DNA from 4 places in the Mesorhizobium sp. NZP2298 genome. Region 1 is predicted to be linked to each of the others. Evidence: riboswitches for the same ligand, from Rfam matches in the RefSeq annotation. Region 1 holds a riboswitch; each other region holds the start of a gene.

The links. A riboswitch is a leader RNA that binds a small molecule or an ion and turns the genes downstream of it on or off. The one in region 1 is predicted to bind cobalamin.
Region 2: another riboswitch for cobalamin. It lies ahead of EB231_RS17640 (DUF1636 family protein); the one in region 1 lies ahead of EB231_RS01920 (aromatic ring-hydroxylating oxygenase subunit alpha).
Region 3: another riboswitch for cobalamin. It lies ahead of EB231_RS17855 (CbtB domain-containing protein); the one in region 1 lies ahead of EB231_RS01920 (aromatic ring-hydroxylating oxygenase subunit alpha).
Region 4: another riboswitch for cobalamin. It lies ahead of metE (5-methyltetrahydropteroyltriglutamate--homocysteine S-methyltransferase); the one in region 1 lies ahead of EB231_RS01920 (aromatic ring-hydroxylating oxygenase subunit alpha).

What each region holds. Positions count from the first base shown of each region.
Region 1 covers NZ_CP033365.1:424,975-430,145, reverse strand. Annotated here, with positions in the region: gene EB231_RS01930 (PqqD family protein) at 23-454, opposite strand; gene EB231_RS01925 (hybrid-cluster NAD(P)-dependent oxidoreductase) at 598-1,698, opposite strand; gene EB231_RS01920 (aromatic ring-hydroxylating oxygenase subunit alpha) at 1,719-2,966, opposite strand; cobalamin riboswitch at 3,083-3,283, opposite strand; gene EB231_RS01915 (DUF680 domain-containing protein) at 3,778-3,978, shown strand; gene EB231_RS01910 (DUF680 domain-containing protein) at 4,051-4,254, shown strand; gene EB231_RS01905 (DUF680 domain-containing protein) at 4,323-4,559, shown strand; gene EB231_RS01900 (ABC transporter ATP-binding protein) at 4,633-5,171, opposite strand, start outside.
Region 2 covers NZ_CP033365.1:3,644,028-3,649,198, reverse strand. Annotated here, with positions in the region: gene EB231_RS17645 (winged helix-turn-helix domain-containing protein) at 1-1,121, shown strand, start outside; cobalamin riboswitch at 1,151-1,355, shown strand; gene EB231_RS17640 (DUF1636 family protein) at 1,396-1,824, shown strand; gene cobW (cobalamin biosynthesis protein CobW) at 1,827-2,879, shown strand; gene cobN (cobaltochelatase subunit CobN) at 2,899-5,171, shown strand, end outside.
Region 3 covers NZ_CP033365.1:3,689,423-3,694,593, reverse strand. Annotated here, with positions in the region: gene cbiB (adenosylcobinamide-phosphate synthase CbiB) at 1-430, shown strand, start outside; gene cobO (cob(I)yrinic acid a,c-diamide adenosyltransferase) at 427-1,056, opposite strand; gene cobU (bifunctional adenosylcobinamide kinase/adenosylcobinamide-phosphate guanylyltransferase) at 1,058-1,573, opposite strand; gene EB231_RS17860 (CbtA family protein) at 1,566-2,372, opposite strand; gene EB231_RS17855 (CbtB domain-containing protein) at 2,388-2,567, opposite strand; cobalamin riboswitch at 2,604-2,801, opposite strand; gene EB231_RS17850 (aromatic ring-hydroxylating oxygenase subunit alpha) at 2,946-4,115, shown strand; gene EB231_RS17845 (MFS transporter) at 4,119-5,171, opposite strand, start outside.
Region 4 covers NZ_CP033365.1:6,785,178-6,790,348, forward strand. Annotated here, with positions in the region: partial or broken gene EB231_RS35345 (transposase) at 19-220, shown strand; gene EB231_RS32270 (OmpW/AlkL family protein) at 625-1,317, shown strand; gene EB231_RS32275 (cytochrome P450 family protein) at 1,414-2,646, shown strand; partial or broken gene EB231_RS35005 (cytochrome P450) at 2,653-2,902, shown strand; cobalamin riboswitch at 3,177-3,376, shown strand; gene metE (5-methyltetrahydropteroyltriglutamate--homocysteine S-methyltransferase) at 3,493-5,171, shown strand, end outside.

The sequences.
Region 1 (5,171 bases):
TATCTCGGACGCAGCCGGCTCGTCAGGATGCCTGCTTGACCGCCGGCCAGCCGAGGGGTTCCTCGACCTCGTGGATGGGATCCACGATGATCAGGTCGGCGAGGTCGTCGTGAATGCTCACATTGAGCGGTTCGTTCGTGGCGGCAAGCTCGGCGGATAGCTCGTCCGGCAGCGCTTGCGCAACCTGATCTGAACGCACCAGCAACCCCATTTCGAGCAGTTGCGAGATGAAGTGTTCGAGTTCCGCCGCGCCCAGTGTCGAGCCACCGGCGGTCAGCCCGATCAGGGCTTGGGTGTTGACCCCGGACGAGAGCGCCTGCCAAACCCTGCTGCCGGAATCGGAGAAGCCGAAATACTTGCCATTCGCAAGGTTGAGCACGACTGCCTCGCCATCGAAGGATTCGAAGACGATGTCCCTGCTCGCAACCGCATAGGTGTCGCAATCATGCGTCATTGTTGCCCCCGCTTCACAATTCCCGCCCGCCAGCGGGATCGCTTCCACTGACAACGCCTGTAAACGCTCGGTTCTTTCTTGGCAAGGCAACCGGCGCCGGCAGGGTGCCGGCACTTTTGGCGATCAGTTGGAGCGCAAGCCGATCACGCTTCGATTTCGAGAGCCGATAGCGGCTTCGAGCAGCAGGCGAGGATGAAGCCGTCGTCGATCTCGTGATCGAGGATGCCGCCATTGTGGCTCATCTCGACGGCACCGGAGACTTTCTTCACCTTGCAGGTTCCGCACAGGCCGAATTCGCAGGCCGCGGGTATCCGCACGCCAGAGGCACGCGCCGTCTGCAGCACGGTCTGGCCGGCGACGCATTCGGCGTCGACGTCCGAAAGCGCGAAGCGGATCTGCGTTGCGGCCTCGGCGGGAACGGCCACGCCATCCTGCGCCGGCGTTGCGAACGGCGCCGGGATCTCCTCCACCGCGGGTGCGGCAAAGCTCTCCTGGTGGTATTTCGTCATGTCGAAGCCGGCGGCTTCCAGCATGCCGCGCACGGCGCGCATGAAAGGGTCCGGACCACAGCAGAAGATTTCGCGTTCACGGAAATCGGGCGCCAGCAATGGCAGCCGGATGGCGTCGATACGGCCCATATGGCCATACCAGCCCTCGCGGCTTGACCGCTCCTCGATCATGAAGCCCAGCGACAGGCCTGGCATATGACCGCCGAGCAGCTCAAGCTCCTTGCGGAAAATGATCTCTTCGGCGCGACGCGCGCAATTGACGAAGCCGACATCGGTCCATGGCGCGCAGTCGTTCAGCCAGCGCAGCATCGACATCATCGGCGTCACGCCGGACCCGGCCGAGATGAACAGGTATTTGGCCGCCGGATGGCTGTGCAGCGAAAAGTCGCCGCTCGGCCCATAGGCCTTGACGTGCGAACCGGGTGTCAGGTGATCGAACATCCATCGCGTGCCGATGCTGCCGGCCTGCGCCTTCACCGTGACCGCGATAGAGAAGGGCCGCGACGGAGAGGAGGACAGCGTATAGGTGCGCATCAGCGGCCCGTCCGGTACAGGTAGCTCCAGCGTCACGAACTGGCCCGGCTTGTAGCGGAACCAGGTCTGGTTGTCGGATCGGAACGTGAAGGTCTTGACGTCAGGCGCCTCGTCGCTGACGCCGATCACTTCCAGCACCTGCAGCCTGTCGTTCCAGGGCGCCATCTGATCGAGATGGCGATAGAGGCCAAGGTCGGTCATCGCATTCATCCCTCAACCTCTCAGGCGACGCTGCGCAGCGCCGGCCGGCCGCCTTCGGCGAGGCGCGGGCCGATGAAGCGGGCGTACCAGTCGACGAACTGGATCACGCCGCCCTCATGCAGCTCCGAATAGGGGCCGGGCTCATAGGCCGGCGACAGGATGCCGAGGGCGTTTTCCTCGACGATGCGGCGGTCCTGATCGTTGGTCTCGGTCCACACATGGGTGAGCTCGGCAAGATCGTAGTCGACGCCCTCGACCGCATCCTTGTGCACCAGCCACTTGGTCGTCACGGCGGTTTCGGTGGCGCTGATCGGCAGCACGCGGAAGGTGACGGCATGGTCGATGAGGATATGGTTCCAGGTCGTCGGGTAGTGATAGTGCATCAATGTGCCGATACGGTCGGCCGAGACGCTGTCGGAGAGGTTCTTCCTCACCGCCCGCTTGCCGTTCATCGTGTAGCTGACCGCATCGCGCAGCAGCGGCGCCCGCGTGGCTCGGTATTGCCCCGCCGGGTCGATGCGGAACTTGCTCGGCAGGCCGACCGCTTCGCATTTGGCCCAGTGCGCCAGCATCTCCGGATCGCTGTCGGCGCCTTGCACGCCGGTCACGGTCGGTGCTTCCGGGAAGGTTTTGCACAGCTCCGGATGATTGCCCGCGCAGTGATAGCACTCTCGGTTGTTTTCCCAGACGAGCTTCCAATTGCCCTTTTCGACGATGGTGCTCTCGAAGGCGATCTTTGCCTCGCTGAGCCGGTGCGGCTTGAGATAGGGTTCGATCATCGCCCGCATCGGCGCGAAGTCGGCTGGCTCCTTCGCCAGGCAGATGAAGATGTAGCCGGCAACGCTTTCGCAGGCGACCGGCTTCAGCCCGAACTGGCTCTTGTCGAAACCGTCGGCCATCTGGCGGGCAAACAGCAGGCGACCGTCGAGCTCATAGGTCCACTGGTGATAGGGACAGACAAGTTTGGCGGCCGTGCCCTTGTCCGTGTTGCAGACCCGGCTTCCGCGATGGCGGCAGGAATTGTGGAAGGCGTTGATCTTGCCCTGCTGATCGCGCACCAGCACGACCGGGTAGTCGCCGACCTGTACGGTGATGAAGCTGCCGGGCTTGGGCAATTCGCAATCATGGCCGATGAAAAGCCAGTCGCGGTACCAGATCAGCTCCATGTCGAGCTTGAAATAGTCCGGGTCGGTGTAGAAGGGCTGCTCGAGCGAGAAACCCTCTCTGCGGCTGTCCAGGAGCCTCAGCATATCGTTGCGCACATCCATGTCCTGTCCTCGTGTTTAAGGACTGACTATGGTGGTGATGGAGGAAGGATCGGATGCAGTCCCGGCGAAGCGCCGGTCATGCACTATCCACCTCTTGACCGCCCACCGCGATCAGTCGAGTTCAAAAATCTCGGGCTGGTTTCCGGGCTCTGGAGTGTCCTTTCGGACGGTCGCTACACCTTCCCAGGCTTTCGCCCAGTGGTCTCCCGTTGCGACTTGAACTCCACCACCGTTGCGGGGGCAGCGCCGGACTTTGACCGGCTTCCCAATTCTCCGCCCCGTCGTCACGAAGCGGCACCCGAGATGGCCATGATCTAATCACGACAGCGCATGCCACATCGGCATGAAAGCGACATCGCATCCATGTGCCGCGACACGCTTGCGCAGCGAGCGGGCCGGGAACAACGGCCACGAAACGCGTCTCGGTGACGACGGTGCCGGCTATCGAAATCGCCCCGGAATCGAAGCAAGAAAGGTTAACGGTTTCGAAAAGTGACTATTAGCAGATTCTAAAATCGAACCGAACGGTTCGTTTCTGTTGACGGTGCGTACAGCAGGGTGTGAACGCTGAGCCTCCGATACCTCAGGTGATCGCGTTGCCGATTTTATCTAATCGATTGATATCAAAAAGAAAAATGTTTGATCCGGAAGGCTTTGGTACAATTTCAAGTGGTGGACTCTTGGTCCACACGGAACAACTTCGTGATTGGAAACGGCCGCCTGGCTTTCCCACATCGGGGCTGTCCGAACGACGCGATTTTAATCCCAAGACACGCCGCTAGACGGACGGAAAAATACTGGAGTACCAAAAATGAAAAAGATTGTTCTCACTGCCGCCGCCCTTCTGGCCATTTCCGGCAGCGCCTTCGCTGGTAGCGATCACTATGGTTCGAATGCACCTGCAGCCACTGCTGCCGTCGACGGTTCGTATACCGCTTCGACCAAGAAGTCGGAGCCGGCTGCTCAGGCGCCTGTCACGGGTGCCGATCGCAACCTCTTCGGCAACAACTAACAGTCGATTTCCAGCAGGCGGTGGGCTCGGCTCGCCGCCTTGGCGGAACTCGAAGAATTCAGGAGACTTGAAATGAAGAAGATCATCCTTGCTGCCGCCGCCGTCCTGGCTATCTCCGGCAGCGCCTTCGCCGGCAGCGACAACTATGGCTCCAATGGCGCCAACCAGCCCGCTGTTACTTCGACCGACAGCTCTTACACCGCTTCGATCAAGAAGTCGGAACCGGCTGCCCAGACACCCGTCCAGGGTGCCGACCGCAATCTCTTCGGCCACTAACAGCCGATTCTCCGGGGTGGCGGGCCCGCCTGCCGCCCCGTTGAAACTTGAAATTCAGGAGACTTGAAATGAACAAGATCATCATTGCTGCCGCCGCCGTTCTGGCTCTCTCCGGCAGCGCTTTCGCCGGCAGCGACAACTACGGCTCCAATGGCGCCAACCAGCCTGCCGCGACTTCGGTCGACAACTCACGTACGGCTTCGATCCGCAACGGCGATTCGCCCGTCTATAAGCTGCTCAATTCGTCGGGCGACGCGCAGAAGTCGGCACCCCAGGGCGCTGACCGGAATCTCTTCGGCCACTAACAGCCAAAGTCGATCCTAAAAAAGAGTGGCGGGCCTTGCCCGCCGCTCTTTTTTTGCTGTCCAGACAGGCCTCTTAAGCCGCCTTTGCTTCCGCTTCATGCAGCGCGAAGGACCGCCCGTCCGTGTCGAAGATATGCAAGTCCTCGGCATTGGCTGTCAGCCGCAGCGTCGAGCCGCGCTTGACCTCGACATTGCCCGGCAGCTTGGTCACCAGAGGCAGGTCGGCGCGGCCGATGTCGACATAGACCAGTTGAACCTCGCCGAGCTGCTCGACGTAATCGACCGTTCCCTCGAACAGATAATCCGCGCCGGTGGCGATGATCAGGTCCTCCGGCCGCACGCCGAAGCTTACAGCCGTACCCTTCGCCGAGGCCGGCGTCGTGATCGGCACCGTAGCCTTGCGCCCGCCGACATGGCTGACGACGGTCGGGCTGCCTGATTTGTCGATCGTCGCCGGCAGGATGTTCATGGCCGGCGAGCCGATGAACTGGGCGACGAACAGATTGCCGGGCTTCTTGTAGAGATCCATCGGCGTGCCGACCTGTTCGATGTGCCCGTCCTTGAGCACGACGATGCGATCGGCCAGCGTCATCGCCTCGACCTGGTCGTGGG
Region 2 (5,171 bases), 3.2 Mb from region 1:
GCACACCCGACCGCCGCCATTTCGCCCGTGTGCTTTCCCGTACCGGCCTGCTGCAGATCGATTCCGTCAGCGCGGTGGTGCGTGCTCATTACATGCCGCTCTATTCGCGCCTGGGTCCCTACCCGTTCGCTTTGCTCGACAATGCCGCCGTGACTCGCAAGCGCACTGTCTTCGAATACTGGGCGCATGAGGCTTCGTTCCTGCCGGTCGAGACCTACCCGCTGATGCGCTGGCGCATGCAGCGCGCCGAGCAAGGCGATGAAATGTATCTGGGGCTGGCCAAATGGGGTCGCGAACACGCCGCCTATATAGAAGACATTTACCGCGCGGTCGTCGAGCTCGGCCCGATCGCCGCGTCGGCGCTCGAAGGCCAGAAAGGTTCGGGCGGCTGGTGGGGCTGGAGCCATGCCAAGCACGCCTTCGAATGGCTGTTCTGGGCCGGGCGCATCACCACGGCGCACCGCCGCGGCTTCGAGCGCTTCTACGATTTGCCAGAGCGGGTGCTGCCGCAGGCGATCCTCGATCTGCCGGCGCCCCCGGCCGAGGACGCGCATCGCGAATTGCTGCGCATCTCGGCCCGCGCCCATGGCGTGGCGACATCGGGCGACCTGCGCGACTATTTCCGGCTGTCGCCGGCCGATATGAAAGGCCGGCTGGAGGAACTGGTCGAGTTGGGCGAGTTGCTGCCGGTGCGCGTCGAAGGCTGGGACAAGCCGGCCTACCTTCACAAGGACGCGCGCCTGCCCCGGAAAATCGAGGCCCGCGCGCTGTTGGCGCCGTTCGACCCGGTCGTCTTCGAGCGCTCGCGCTCTGAGCGGCTGTTCGATTTCCACTACCGCATCGAAATCTACACGCCGGCTGAAAAGCGCCAATACGGCTACTACGTCCTCCCCTTCCTGCTCGGCGACAAGATCGTGGCGCGCGTCGACCTCAAGGCAGACCGGCCGGCCAGCGTCCTGCGCGTCCATGCCGCCTACCCCGAGCCCGGCGCCCCGCCTGATACCGCCGCGCAGCTCTTCGAGGAATTGAAGCAGATGCAGGGCTGGCTTGGCCTTGAACGCATGGACGTGACGCCGGCAGGCGATCTGGGCCCGGCGCTGGCCGACATCGTCGTGTCGTAAGCCCGCGTTGACACCGCTGCCTGCAAAAGCCTAAATCCCGTCCAGACGGTCCCTTGCCCGCAACGGCAGGGGCTAAGAGGGAATGCGGTGCGAGGTGAAAAATCTCAAATCCGCGGCTGTCCCCGCAACTGTAAGCGAAGAGCCAAGGCCGAAAGCCACTGGGAATTCCCGGGAAGGCGGCACCCAAGGCGATGATCCGCGAGCCAGGAGACCTGCCGTCTGCGACAAAAGAATCCGATCGCCCGGCGGGTTTCCGGGCAAGGAGCCCGGTTTTTTGGACCAGAACGGCAGTTTTTCGGCTGGCACAGCGGACAATTCGTCCGCCGACGGCGAAGCCTTGGCCGGCGTCACCATCATCGTCTGCGCCTCCTGTCGCGACGAGACCGGCTCGGACGCGCATCCCCGCGCCGGCGAACTGCTGGCTGAGGACACGCGCCGCGCCGCGGCCGGCGACGACATCCGCGTCCGCACGGTCGAATGCCTCGGCAATTGCAAGCACCGGCTGAGCGCCGCCATCCTGCGCGACGGCTGCTGGAGCTATGTCTTCGGCGACCTGACCGCGGCCAGCGGCGCCGACCTTGTCACCGGCGCCAAGCTCTTCGCCACCTCGACGGACGGCCTCATTCCATGGCGTGGCCGGCCCGATTCCCTCAAGCGCGGCCTCGTGGCCCGCATTCCTCCCCTCGACCTGTTGAAGGATTGATCATGAGCGCCCCAAATTCGACCGGCAATCTCTCCCGCGTCCCCTGCACCGTCGTCACCGGCTTCCTCGGCGCCGGCAAGACGACGCTGGTCCGCCATCTCCTGGAAAACGCCGGCGGCAAGCGTATTGCCATCATCGTCAACGAGTTCGGCGACATCGGCATCGACGGCGAGATTTTGAAGGGCTGCGGCATCGACACCTGCCCGGAGGAGAACATCGTCGAACTGGCCAATGGCTGCATCTGCTGCACCGTGGCAGACGATTTCGTGCCAGCGCTGGACCAGATCCTGTCGCTGACGCCGAAGGTCGACCACATCCTGATCGAAACCTCGGGCCTCGCTCTGCCCAAGCCGCTGGTCCAGGCGTTCCAGTGGCCGACGGTGAAGAGCCGCGTGACGGTCGACGGCGTCATCGCCGTGGTCGACGGCCCCGCATTGGCCGAAGGCCGCGTCGCCAACGACATGGACGCCTTGCAAGCGCAGCGCGCCGGGGATGAGAGCCTCGACCATGACGACCCGGTCGAGGAAGTGTTCGAGGATCAGATCGCTTGCGCGGATCTGATCATCCTGTCGAAGAGCGACCTGATGGACGCCGCCGGTTCGGCCCGCGCCAACGCCATCATCAACGAACATTCCGCCCGCGCCGTGAAGATCGTGCCGACCTCGCATGGCAAGGTCGACCCCTCGGTGCTGCTCGGCCTCGGTCTCGCTGTCGAGAACGATATCGAAAACCGCAAGTCGCATCATGACGGCGCTTTCGACCACGAGCATGACGACTTCGATACCTTCATCGTCGACATCCCCTCGATCGCCAATCCGGACGAGTTGGCAAAGCGCGTCGCGGCCGCCGCCGAACAGGAAAACGTGCTGCGTGTGAAAGGCTTCGTCGAGGTCGGCGGCAAGCCGATGCGGCTCCTGCTGCAGGCCGTCGGCCCGCGCGTCAATCACTACTATGACCGCGCCTGGACGGCCGAGGACGACCGCCGTTCGCGCCTGGTCGTCATCGGCCTCAAGGGGCTGAACCGCCCGGCAATCGAGCGTATACTCGCCGGCTGATTTTCAGACACGAGCCGCGATGCATATCCTCACCACGACCTCCGCCTCGCTCGACGATCTTGCCGAGCCGGTCGATCTGCGGCAGACGCCGGCGGATATCGTGGCCCTGTCCTTCACCGACAGCGATCTTGCCGGGCTGGCGGCGGCGTGGAAGGCCGATGCCGGCCGCGTGCCCTCGATGCGGCTGGCGGCGCTGCGCGACCTGCGCCATCCCATGTCCGTCGACCTCTGGGTCGACAGCGTCGCCCGCCACGCCAAGATCATCCTGGTGCGCATCCTCGGCGGCCACGATTGGTGGCGCTATGGCTGCGACCAGTTGGCTTCGATCGCCCGCGAGCGCGGCATAAAACTGGCGCTGCTTCCCGGTGAAAGCCACGACGAGGATCTCAGGCTGATCGAAGCCTCGACGCTGCCGCGCCAGGAATTGGACGCGTTGCTCGGCTATTTCCGCGAAGGCGGCCCGGCCAATATGAGCGCGCTGGTGCAGAGGCTGGGGCGGCTGGCTGGACAAGATGCGGCCGTTGTTGAGCCGGTGGCGGTGCCAAAAGCCGGCTACTACGAGCCCACACGCGGCGTCCTCCCCCTCCCCCTGCAAGTGGAGGGAAAGGTGGTACCGATCCTCTTCTACCGCTCGATGCTTCTTGCCGCCGATGTCGCGCCGATCGATGCCCTTTTTGAGGCGCTGCGCCAACGCGGCATCCTCCCGGTCCCCATCTTCGTCTCCAGCCTGAAAGAGCCGGCGTCACTCGCCTTTGTGGAAACCGCGTTCGCCGCGCTGAAACCCGCCGCCATCATCACCGCGACCGCCTTCGCCTCCGGTGCCGAACCCGGCGTCGAAACCCTATTCGACCGTGCCGGCGTGCCCGTCTTCCAGGTCATCGTCGCCACCACCCGCCGCGACGTCTGGGAAAACAACCAGCGCGGCGTGGCGCCCGCCGACCTCGCCATGCATGTCGTGCTGCCAGAACTGGACGGCCGCATCCTCGCCGGCGCCATTTCCTTCAAGGGCGAAAGCGATGTCGATCCGGCACTTGGCCACCGTGCCTTCGCCAACCGGCCGGAGCCGGATCGCGTGGCGCAGGTGGCGGATCGCGTGGTGGCCTTCATCAAGCTGCAGGACACGCCACGCGCCGAGCGCAAGCTTGTCATCCTGATCCCGGACTATCCAAGCGCACCGGGCCGCACGGGATATGCCGTCGGCCTCGATGTGCCGTCCAGCGTGCTGGCGATGCTGCATGACCTGAAGGAGCAGGGTTATGGCGTTGAGGGGATTCCGAAATCGCAGCGGGAATTGCTGGATTTGCTGGAGAGGGGCGATGACGGGCTGGGGCTGGAGGATTATCTCGGCTTCTCGAAGGAGTTGCCGGTTGAGGCAATGACTGCCGTTGAAGCGGCCTGGGGAAAAGCGGAATACGAGACCGGCCAGAAACACTTCCCCTTCCGCGCCGCGACCTTCGGCAACATCACCGTAGCCCTCGCCCCCGATCGCGGCCGCTCCGCCGATCGCCGCGCCGACTACCACGATCCAACCTTGCCCCCGCGTCACGCCCTGGTCGCGTTTGGCCTGTGGCTGCGCAAATCCCTCGGCATCCATGCGCTCATCCATGTCGGCGCGCACGGCACGCTGGAATGGCTGCCCGGCAAGACGGTTGCACTCTCGCAAAGCTGCTTTCCCGAGATCGTCACCGGTCCCTTGCCCGTCATCTACCCCTTCATCGTCTCCAACCCAGGCGAAGCGGCGCAGGCCAAGCGGCGCATCGCCGCCGTCACCCTTGGCCATCTGCCGCCGCCGCTGACCGTCGCGGGACTGGACGAAGACCAGCACAAACTCGAGCGCCTGGTCGACGAATATGCCCAGGCAGACGGCCTCGACCGTCGCCGCCGCGATCGCCTGGCAAAACTGATCGTGGACACGGCGCAAAAGACCGGCCTCGCCACCGAAGCCGGCGTCGCCAGGACCGACGCGCCCGATGAGGCGCTGCGCCGCATCGACGCCTGGCTCTGCGACCTCAAGGACTTCGCCATCAAGGACGGATTGCATATCTACGGCCGTGCACCCGATGGCGAGCCTGACACCATGCGCCGCCAAAGTGCCGAGGCTGAAAGGTCGGCGCTGGTCGCCGCGCTCGATGGCCGTCACGTCAAGGCCGGCCCGGCCGGCGCGCCGGCGCGCGGACGTTCCGACGTGCTGCCCACCGGCCGCAACCTGTTCACGTCGGACCCACGCACCATGCCGACCCCGACCGCCTATGATCTGGGCAAGGCGGCGGCGGAAGAGGTCGTGCGCGGCTA
Region 3 (5,171 bases), 3.3 Mb from region 1:
CGCCGATTCGATGATCGGCCACCGCACCCCGCGCCACGAGGCCTTCGGCTGGGCGGCGGCGCGCTTCGACGACTGGATCAACCTGCCGGCCTCTCGGCTGACGGCGCTGCTGATCGTGCTGGCGGCTTTCCTGGTCAGGGACGCCGATCCCCGCAGCGCCTGGCACGCGGTGTGGCGCGACGCGAAAAAACATCGCTCGCCCAACGCCGGCTGGCCGGAAGCGGCCATGGCCGGCGCGCTCGGTCTGGCACTGGCCGGGCCGCGCAGCTATGGCGGCGTGCTGGTCGATGATGTCTTCATGGGTGAAGGCGGCCGCCGCGACGTCGACAGCGGCGACATCAGGCGGGCGCTGAAACTCTACCGCGTCGCTGACTATCTGCTGATCGCGCTGTTCGGCTTGGTCTCGGTTGTCGCGGTTCTGGCGTTCTAGAACTCGATCCCCTGCTGGGCTTTCACGCCTGCCGAAAAGTGGTGCTTGGTCACGGCCATTTCGGTGACCAGGTCGGCCGCTTCGACCAGTGCCGGCTTGGCGTTGCGGCCAGTGACGACGACATGCAGTCCCTCGCGACGCGCTTTCAGCGCTGCGACCACCTTGTCGAGATCGAGATAGTCGTAGCGCAATGCGATATTGAGCTCGTCGAGCACGACAAGGCTGATGGACGGATCGGCCATCAACTCCAGCGCCTTGGCCCAGGCGGCTTCGGCAGCGGCGATATCGCGTTTCAGATCCTGCGTCTCCCAGGTGAAGCCCTCGCCCATCGCGTGCCAGACGACGCGGTCGCCGAAGGTTGCGAAAGCATCCTTCTCGCCCGTGTGCCACTTGCCCTTGATGAACTGGACGACGCCGACGCGCTTCCCATAGCCGAGCATGCGGAGCGCCAAACCGAACGCTGCTGTCGTCTTGCCCTTGCCCGGGCCGGTGTTGACGATCAGCAGGCCCTTCTCGATCGTCTTGGCCGCCACCTCGGCGTCCTGCACCGCCTTGCGCTTGGCCATCTTGGCGCGGTGGCGCTCTTCGTCCCGGTCTTCGGTGGTCTTGCCGTCGATATCGGTCATCTCATTTCACCTTGAGTGGCAGCCCCGCCACCATCAGCAGCACCGTATCGGCGATCGCCGCGATCTGCTGGTTGAGTCGACCGGCCTCATCACGAAAGCGGCGCGACAGCGCATTGTCCGGCACGATGCCTTGCCCGACTTCGTTGGATACCACGAACCACGGCCCGCGAGGTCGCGACAACACATCCGCCAGCCGCCGGCACTCAAACCCAAGGTCATGGTCTGCCAGCAAGTGATTGGTCAGCCACAGCGTCAGGCAGTCGACCAGCACCGGGTGGCTATCGGGCAAGGCCTCGAGCGCGCCGGCGAGGTCGAGCGGCGCATCGATAGTCGTCCAGCCCGCGCCGCGCCGCGCCCGATGCAGCGCTATGCGCTCGCGCATCTCGTCGTCATAGGCTTGCGCGGTGGCGATATAGGCCCATGGCGAGGGCAACGCCGTCGCCAGGGTTTCGGCGTGCGCGCTCTTTCCCGAGCGCGCACCACCAATGATGAAGCTCAGCTTGCCGCGATCAGGCAAAGCTGTCGCGCAGGCTGGTCGCGGTGCCGGTGAAGCGTCCGCGCACCACGCCGACGACGGCGCCAAGCATCAGCCAGAACACCAGATTGGTCAGCGTCACCGCCACCACGAACTGGTGGTGCAGGCCTTCCGGGATCGGTGTCTCGAAGCTATCGGGCTGCGGCGCGCCGACGATGTGCGGCGCCACGATCAGCAGCACGGCAAGGATGGCAAGCGGCAACGACTTGCGGAACGCGATCAGGCCAAGCCCGATGGCGGTCGCGACCACCGTTGCCACCCACCAGATCTGGCGCTGCGTGAGGTCGGCCGCCGGCATGGCCGGCAGTTCCGGCGGCAGGCCGAGGCCGGGCGCCAGCGTGAAAACGGCAAAGCCGGCCAGGCCCCAGAACACGCCCTGGCGCCAATTGCCGATGCCTCCGGCGAATTCCGAAACAGCGACCAGGATCAGCGCGAAGCCGATGCCGGTAACGACGTTGGACACCACGTTGAAGGCAAAACGTTCGAAGCCGTCGGCAGGCGCCCAGCCCTCGTCCTCGGCCGGAACAGCCGCTGCGGCCGGAGCCGGGGTGGCAGCGCTCATGGCATTCGATGCTGGCGCGGCGGAACTCATTGCGTTGCCGCTGGCGGCATCAGCCGGCGCCGTGGCATGGTCATGGCTATGGCCGCCTTCGGCCTGTTCGTAGACTTCCGCCTTGAGGATCAGCGGCACGGTGGCATAGGCCTGCATGCAGGCGAGAACGACGCCGGCCACGAGCCCTGCGATCGCCGCGATGAACACGACGTTGCGAAACAGATTCATGATGTCAGATCCTCGTCAGTGGCAGGGAAACGCCATCGAATGCCGGTTGTCATGACCGGCATTGTGGACCGCATCGATATGCGAGAAGCCGACGAAGCCGATGATGAAGGTGCCGAGCAGCGCGGCGAGCGCCAGCTGCATGAAGCGCGACTGCGAGGAAACGGAGGCGCCGAGAGAGACGGAAGCGGTAGTCATGTCTTGTCCTTTCACCCTCCACCCGAGGGCATCGAAGTCAGTTTCCTGTCGCCGGCAGGTCTCCTGGCTCACGGATCAGCGCCCTTCCCCACCTTCCCGAAGACAAATCTTCAGTGGCATATGGAGAGGACTACCGCATACAGTTGCGGGGGCAGCAACGGCATTGGGCAACAAGTCAGCCCGCACCGCATTCCCTCTTGGCTCCAAAATGGAACCGACGACATCGGCGACTATAGGCAGAATCATCGCCTCCGGCAAACCAAATTCCGCCGGTAACCAGCGCGATTACGCCATGCCGCCCACATCCGCCGTCATCGGCACCACAATTGACAATTATGCTGGCCGGGTGTCGGCTGGCCTCTTCACAGGAAGCCAGCCATGCAGCCAATTGCCAGCGAGCGCCATCCCTATAACGGCCTGACCCAAACCGAACCCACCCTGCCCTCATCGGCCTATTGGGATGCAGCGGCCTATCAACTGGACCTCGATGCCATCTGGTACAAGAACTGGCTGCTGGTCTGCCGCGAGGCCGATCTGGCCCAACCGCTGGCCTTTCGCCGATTCCGCATCGGCACGCAGGACATCATCGTGCTGCGCGACGACACCGGCGCGTTACGGGCCTTCCACAACACGTGCCGGCATCGCGGCTCCCAACTTTGCCAGGAGAGCGAGGGCCGGCTGAAGGCGCGGCTGATCACCTGCCCCTATCATGCCTGGTCTTATTCGCTGCGCGGCGACCTCGTGCGCGTGCCGTCGAAATCATTGCCGGACGGCTTCGACAAGGCCGACCATCCGCTCCATCGCGTCGCACTTTCGGTATGGCGCGGCTTCGTGTTCATCAATTTGCAGGAGGACGCGGCGGGCTCCGCGCAGGCATCCTTCGACCCGGCCTCCGGCAATCTCGGCAACTGGCCTCTGGAAACGCTGGTGGCAGGCCATGTGCTGCGCAAGGTGATGCACTGCAACTGGAAGATCTTTTGGGAGAACTTCAACGAGTGCCTGCATTGTCCGGGCGTCCACAAGGACCTGTCGCGGCTGGTGCCGATCTATGGCCGCGGCCTGATGAGCCGGCATGACGACCCCGAATGGACCCGCCACGCCGACAATGACGCGCCGGAGTTTTCCGGTGGTCTGCGGGCGGGCGCCGAAACCTGGTCGAGCGACGGCAAGACCCATGGGCCGGTCTTCTCGGGATTGACACCAGCCGAACGCGCCGCCGGCCAGACCTACGCCACCAGCCTGCCCTCGATGTTCATCGTCGGCCATGTCGACTATGTCAGGACCGTTCGGCTGGTGCCGCTCGGGCCGGAACAGACGGAACTTGTCTCCGAATGGCTGTTCGCGCCCGAAGCGCTGGCCGCGACCGACATCGACAACATCATCGCCTTCGGCACACAGGTGCTGGAGGAGGATGCGGCGATCTGCGAGGTCAACCAGAGAGGCCTGCGCTCGATGCGGCACGCCGCCGGCGTGCTGATGCCCGAGGAATATGAACTGCACCGCTTCCACAACTGGGTGCGCGAACACCACGCAACGCTTTCGCCGTGATCCTCACAGTGACTTCGGCAGATAGCGCCAGGTCACGAAGCCGCACGCCGCCGCCAGCAGGCCGAGCGTGACGAACACCGAACCCAGCCCGAAGAAAGCCAGCACCACTGAATAGACCAGAGGCGGCGTCAGTTCGGAAAAATCGAGATAGGTGCGGTAGACCGCAGCCATCTGCGGCCGTTCATAAGATCGTACCGAACGCATGAAGGCGGTCGAACCCAAGGCGTCGAGCGCGATGGTGAAGAAGGCGCCGCACAACAGGAAGGCGCCGGTGAGCAGCGGCACGCTCTCGCCCACCGCGCCTGCCGCCATAAGCGTTGCCGACATGGCGAAATAGGCAAAGGTCATGGTCATGCGACCGCCAAAGCGTTTTCCGGCCTTGCCCCAGAAGATGGCCATGAACAGCAGCGCATTGCCGGCGGAGACCAAGAGGCCGCCGGCCAGCTCGCCCTGGCCGGTGATCACCATGAACAGCGGCCCATAGACGAAGAACGTCGTCCAGAAGCAGGAGCGGCCAAAGGCGATCAGCCAGGCAAGCCTCAATCTGGGCTGCGCGATGAAGCGGCCGATATTGGCGAGCGGATTGGCCGGCCGGGTCTTGCCGGGCCGGATCGACTGGTTGTCGCCCAGCCGATAGGTCCAGAACAACGCCAGCAAGGCCAGCGCGAACACCGCCACCGCTCCATGCGCCGCGTAGATGCCGAAGCGTGTATAGAGGAAGATGCCGAGCGTCGGCCCGCCGGTCCAGGCGAACATCGACCACGCCATGCGCAGCGATTCGGCCTGCATGAAGTCGGTCTTGCGGATGTGGTCCATGATGTAGAGATTGAGGGTGATCGACAAAGCGCTCGCGCCCATCACCCGGCACAACATCCCGGCCAGTTGCCCGGCAAGCGTATGGGTGACGAAGAACAGCGAGCCGATGGCAAGCAGGCAGGCGCCCGCCGTGTAGACCCAGCGCCTAGCAAAGCGGCGGATCAGCATCGGCATGAACAAGGTCACTGACAGGCCGAGCAGCGCCACGATGGTGTAGAGGATCGAGACGATCTGCTCGTT
Region 4 (5,171 bases), 980 kb from region 1:
CGAGCGACGCGTGGCCGGATGGCCGATATCGAGAAGAAGACCAAGCGCTATCCTCTCCGATCTGACGGATGAGGAATGGTCGCGGATACAACCGTTCCTGCCGGGCGCGGCCAAGACCGGGCGGCGCGTGGTGACGGACCTGCGCGAGGTCTTGAACGCGTTCCGCTACATGGCCCGATCGGATGGCGGCTGGCGCATGCTGCCAAAGGATTTCCCGCCCATATCGGTCGCGGTCGAGACGCCTTACGGACACGCCCACGGACTGCGCCAACTGGCTGGAACGTTCCCCGGCCTGACGGCGAAGCAGCAGGCGACGATCAAGGCGCTAAACGCAGAATACGCCAAAACTCGAAGCCGAGTACGAGCGTGTCAACGAACTGCCGGCCGATGTTGACGAACGGCTACCAGGGGCGGCTACGGCTGCACTCATTGTCGGATCTTCGACGAAGTCGGACATGAGACACAGCGCTATCGAAGTGACCGCATTGTTCTGCAACGATTTTCTCATTTGGCACGACACATGCGGGGGCTCTCCCGCATGAGCGCTCCGTCAATCTCGATTGATGCGAGCAGGATTCAATCAAGGCGCAGTGCGTCGCTTCTGAAGATCAAGGAGAGAAAAGTATGGCGAGAGCGCGAATTGGCGTGGCGCGGGCAATGACAGCGGCTGTCGTCCTCATCGCTGCGGGACAGGCCGGCGCGGCAGATGTTGGGCAAGCCGCGAGCGTCCCGCAGGCAGAAGCCTGCGTCGCGGAAGCGCCAAGCCCCTGGCAGATCCGCCTGCGTGCGTTGGGGGTGATCACCGAGGATTCGGGCTATGTCAATGCGGTGCCCGGCTCCGGTCTTTCGTATTCGAACACCGTGACGCCGGAACTCGATATCTCATATTTCTTCACGGACAACATCGCCGCCGAACTCATACTCGGCACCACCTATGCCAACATCGACGGCCAAGGTGCGATCGGCGGGCTTGGCAAGGTCGGCAAGGTTTGGCTGCTGCCGCCAACGGTGACATTGCAGTATCATTTTACCGATTTCGACACCTTCAAACCCTATCTCGGCGCCGGCGTGAACTATACGATCTTCTATCATCAGCAAGCCGGCAGCGCCGATGATCTCAAGGTCAAGAACACATTCGGCGCCGCGCTGCAGGTCGGATTCGACTACATGGTGGACGAGCACTGGGGCGTCAACTTCGACGTGAAGAAGCTTTTCCTCAAGCCCGACTTCGACGTCACTGTCGCCGGCGCCAAGCTCACGGGCAAGGCCAAGCTCGATCCCTGGTTGATAGGCGCAGGTCTCACCTACCGCTTCTGAGGACGAACCACACAAAAGGGGCGCTTTTCGAAGTCCGCGCGCGGATCATCCGTGCCGAGAAGTGGACCCGCAATGGTTCTTAAAGGAGTTGTTGGCATGCGCGTAGAAAACGATCATTGCGACGTGATCGGTGTGCCGGCCGCTCCCACGCAACTTGATCGTCTTTCTTCTGCGATTCTGCAGCAGGGGGGGATGGCGCGAGTGTCGCTGCCAGGCGGTGTGGTGGCCTGGGCGGCAGGCCGTCACCAGACGCTCAGGCAGATGCTTTCCGACCAGCGTTTCAACAAGGACTGGCGACAGTGGCGGGCGGTGCAGGACGGCGAGATTCCCGAGGATCATCCGCTGATCGGGATATGCAAAGTGGACAACATGACCACGGCGCACGGCGCCGATCACCGTCGCTTGCGCGGCCTGCTGTCCAGCAGCTTCGCGCCTAGTCGTATCGCCTTGCTGGCGCCACGGATCGAACAATGCGTCGATCGACTCCTGGCCGAGATGGCGCAGCGCGGCGGCAGTGCCGATCTGATGTGCGAGTTCGCCGTTCCGCTGCCCACCAACGTGATTGCCGAACTGTTCGGTTTGCCGGACGAACAGCGTGAAGAGATCGTCGCGCTCACCTACAGCCTGGCCAACACCTCCGCCACAGCCGAAGAGGTGCGACAGACGCGGCAGCGCATCCCGGAGTTCTTCCGTCGCCTGATCGCGCTCAAGCGGGGCCAGCTCGGCGATGATCTGGCTTCGGCCCTGATCGTCGCCCGTGACAAAGGCGAGCTCGTTTCCGACACCGAGCTCATCGACATGCTGTTCATGGTGCTCTCTGCGGGCTTCGTGACCACCGCCGGCGTCATCGGCAATGGCGTGCTGGCATTGCTGACGCATCCGCAGCAACTGCACCTGGTGCGCAGCGGCCAAGTTCCTTGGTCACAGGCGATCGACGAGATCCTGCGCTGGGGCAGCTCAGCGGCCAATCTGCCGTTCCGCTATGCCACCCAGGACGTGGAGATCGACGGATGCATGGTCCGCCGCGGCGATGCCGTCCTGATGGCGTTCCATGCGGCGAACCGGGACGAAAAGGCCTTCGGTCCCGGCGCCGACAGGTTCGATGTCACCCGGCGGCACAACCCGCACCTGTCATTCGGCGAGGGGCCGCATTCCTGCCTGGGCGCTGCGCTGGCGCGCCTGGAATTGCGCTGCGCCTTCCCCGCGCTGTTCGGGCGGCTGGAGGATCTGGCCCTGACCATCGCTGCGGAGGACGTCGTCTACATGCCGTCTTACGTCATTCGCTGCCCGCAGCGCCTGCCGGTCAGCTTCCGCCCTTCCGTCGCTTAGAGAAGTGCGGCATTCACCCCGGATTCGGTGATTCTCGGTTCGCCGGGGTGGCTGGTCTCGCACGAGGGGGGCGAGCATGCCCGGTTACGCACGATCGTGGCGCCGGCCTTCAGCAATCGCAGGGTGAAGCTGCTCGCGCAGCAGGTCGAGGCGATCGCCGCGCAGTTGTTCGAGACGCTGGCGGCCCAGCCCCAGTTCCGCCGACCTGAGGCGCCACCTCTCCTTTCCGCTTCCGGACATGGTTATCAGCGTGCTGGAATGCGCAAGCACGCTGAGCGAAGCCGAGCGGGGAACAAATACCGGGATTCCCGGCGGACCGTGACGGCCTCGCCCCACTTTACGCTCTTGAGCCCGGCGACCTCGATCTGATCCGGCGTCGCCGATGAGGACAAGGACCTCTCCGAGCCTGCACTGATGTGAGGCCGCATCGTACACGGCTTTGGGCGAAAGAGACTGATCAGCGCAAGGGCACTATTCGCATCATCACATAAACATCTCGTTATATGTATTGACAAGGAGCGAAGCTGCTGTGATTGTGCGCATGTCGTGGTTCTCCGCGCGGCACTGCCGTAGCGGAGCTAAGAGGGAAGCCGGTGCGATGCCGGCGCTGCCCCCGCAACTGTTAGCGGCGAGCCAAGCCCATTGGTGTCACTGAGGCGAACGGCCTCGGGAAGACGGGCAGAGGCTTTGACCCGCGAGCCAGGAGACCTGCCACGACGAACAACGTCCACGGGCGGGGTGTCTCGGTGGCCGCGGTAGCCTGGCTTCGTGCCGCCTACTCGCGCGTTCCTTGTCCCCACGCCCCAACCATCGGGGTATGGCATGACTGTCTCTCAACAAATTCCAGTGGCAACGCTCGGCGTGCCGCGTATCGGTCGACGGCGGGAACTCAAATTCGCGCTTGAAAGCTACTGGTCCGGAAAATCTCCCGCTGCCGACCTGCTCGCGACGGCGAAGGCGCTACGCGCCGCCAGCTGGAGGGAGCAGCACGATCGCGGCGTGTCGAAAATCCCGTCCAACGATTTCTCACTTTATGACCATGTGCTCGACACCGTCGCCATGGTCGGCGCCGTGCCGGCACGATACACCTGGACTGACGGCGAGGTCCCACTCGATACCTATTTCGCAATGGCGCGCGGCAACCAAGATCAGGCCGCTGATTGCGGACATGCCGGTGACGAGCATGCGGCCAACGGGCATGGCCTTGCCGCGATGGAAATGACCAAATGGTTCGACACCAACTATCACTACATTGTGCCGGAACTTACCGACGATCAGAGCTTTGCCCTCTCGTCGGCGAAACCGGTCGATCATTTCCTCGAGGCCAAGGCGCTCGGCATCCACACGCGCCCGGTCCTGCTTGGACCGGTTACCTTTCTCAAGTTGGCGAAGTCACCTGAGGAAGGTTTCAACCCTATCGCGCTCCTGCCACGGCTGCTGCCCGTCTACGAGGAGCTCCTGCGGAGGCTGAAGCTCGCGGGAGCCGATTGGGTGCAGATCGATGAGCCGGCGCTCGTGGTCGATCTGGTTCCCAACGAACGGGATGCGCTCCAATTCGCCTACTGCCGGCTGTCAAAAGCAGCACCGGAGTTGAAGATCATGGTCGCTACCTATTTCGGATCGCTGGGAGACAATCTCGAGACCGCAATTTCTCTGCCCGTGGCGGGACTGCACGTCGATCTCGTGCGCGCTCCAGAGCAGTTGGAGACCGTCGGCCGGCTCGCGCAGAAGGAACTTGTGCTCTCGCTCGGGCTGATCGACGGCCGCAACGTCTGGCGCGCGAACCTGCCTGCCATACTTGACCGCATCAAGCCGATCGTCGCCGGCTGGCCGCTGGACCGCGTGGAGATCGCCCCGTCCTGCTCGATGCTGCATGTGCCGATCGACCTGGACATGGAGACGGCACTCGATGCGGACGTGAAATCGTGGCTCGCCTTCGCGGCGCAAAAAACCGACGAGCTGGTCGTGCTCGCCCGTGCCCTGGCTGAAGGCCGGGACGCGGTCGCCGCCGAACTAGAGGCGTCGGCTGAGGCTGCCGCCGCTCGCGCGACATCCGCTAAGGTGCATGATCCGCTCGTCGAAGGTCGGGTCGCCAGCATCAAGGTCGCCATGACGCGCCGGAAGAGCGCATTCGACGTGCGCTCCAAGCTTCAGGGCGACACGTTTGGCTTGCCATCCTTCCCCACCACGACGATCGGCTCCTTCCCGCAAACAGCCGAGGTTCGCAAGGCGCGGGCAGCCCATGCCAAGGGCGAGCTGAGTTACGTCGACTATGAGGCCTTCCTGAAAAAAGAGATAGAAGCCGCCGTTCGCTGGCAAGAAGAGATCGGACTCGACGTGCTGGTCCACGGCGAATTCGAGCGCAACGATATGGTGCAGTATTTCGCCGAGCAGCTCCGCGGCTTTGCCTTCACGCAGCATGGGTGGGTGCAGAGCTATGGCTCGCGCTTTGTGCGACCCCCGATCATCATTGGCGATGTGTCGCGACAAAATCCGATGACACTACACTGGTGGCGATACGCCCA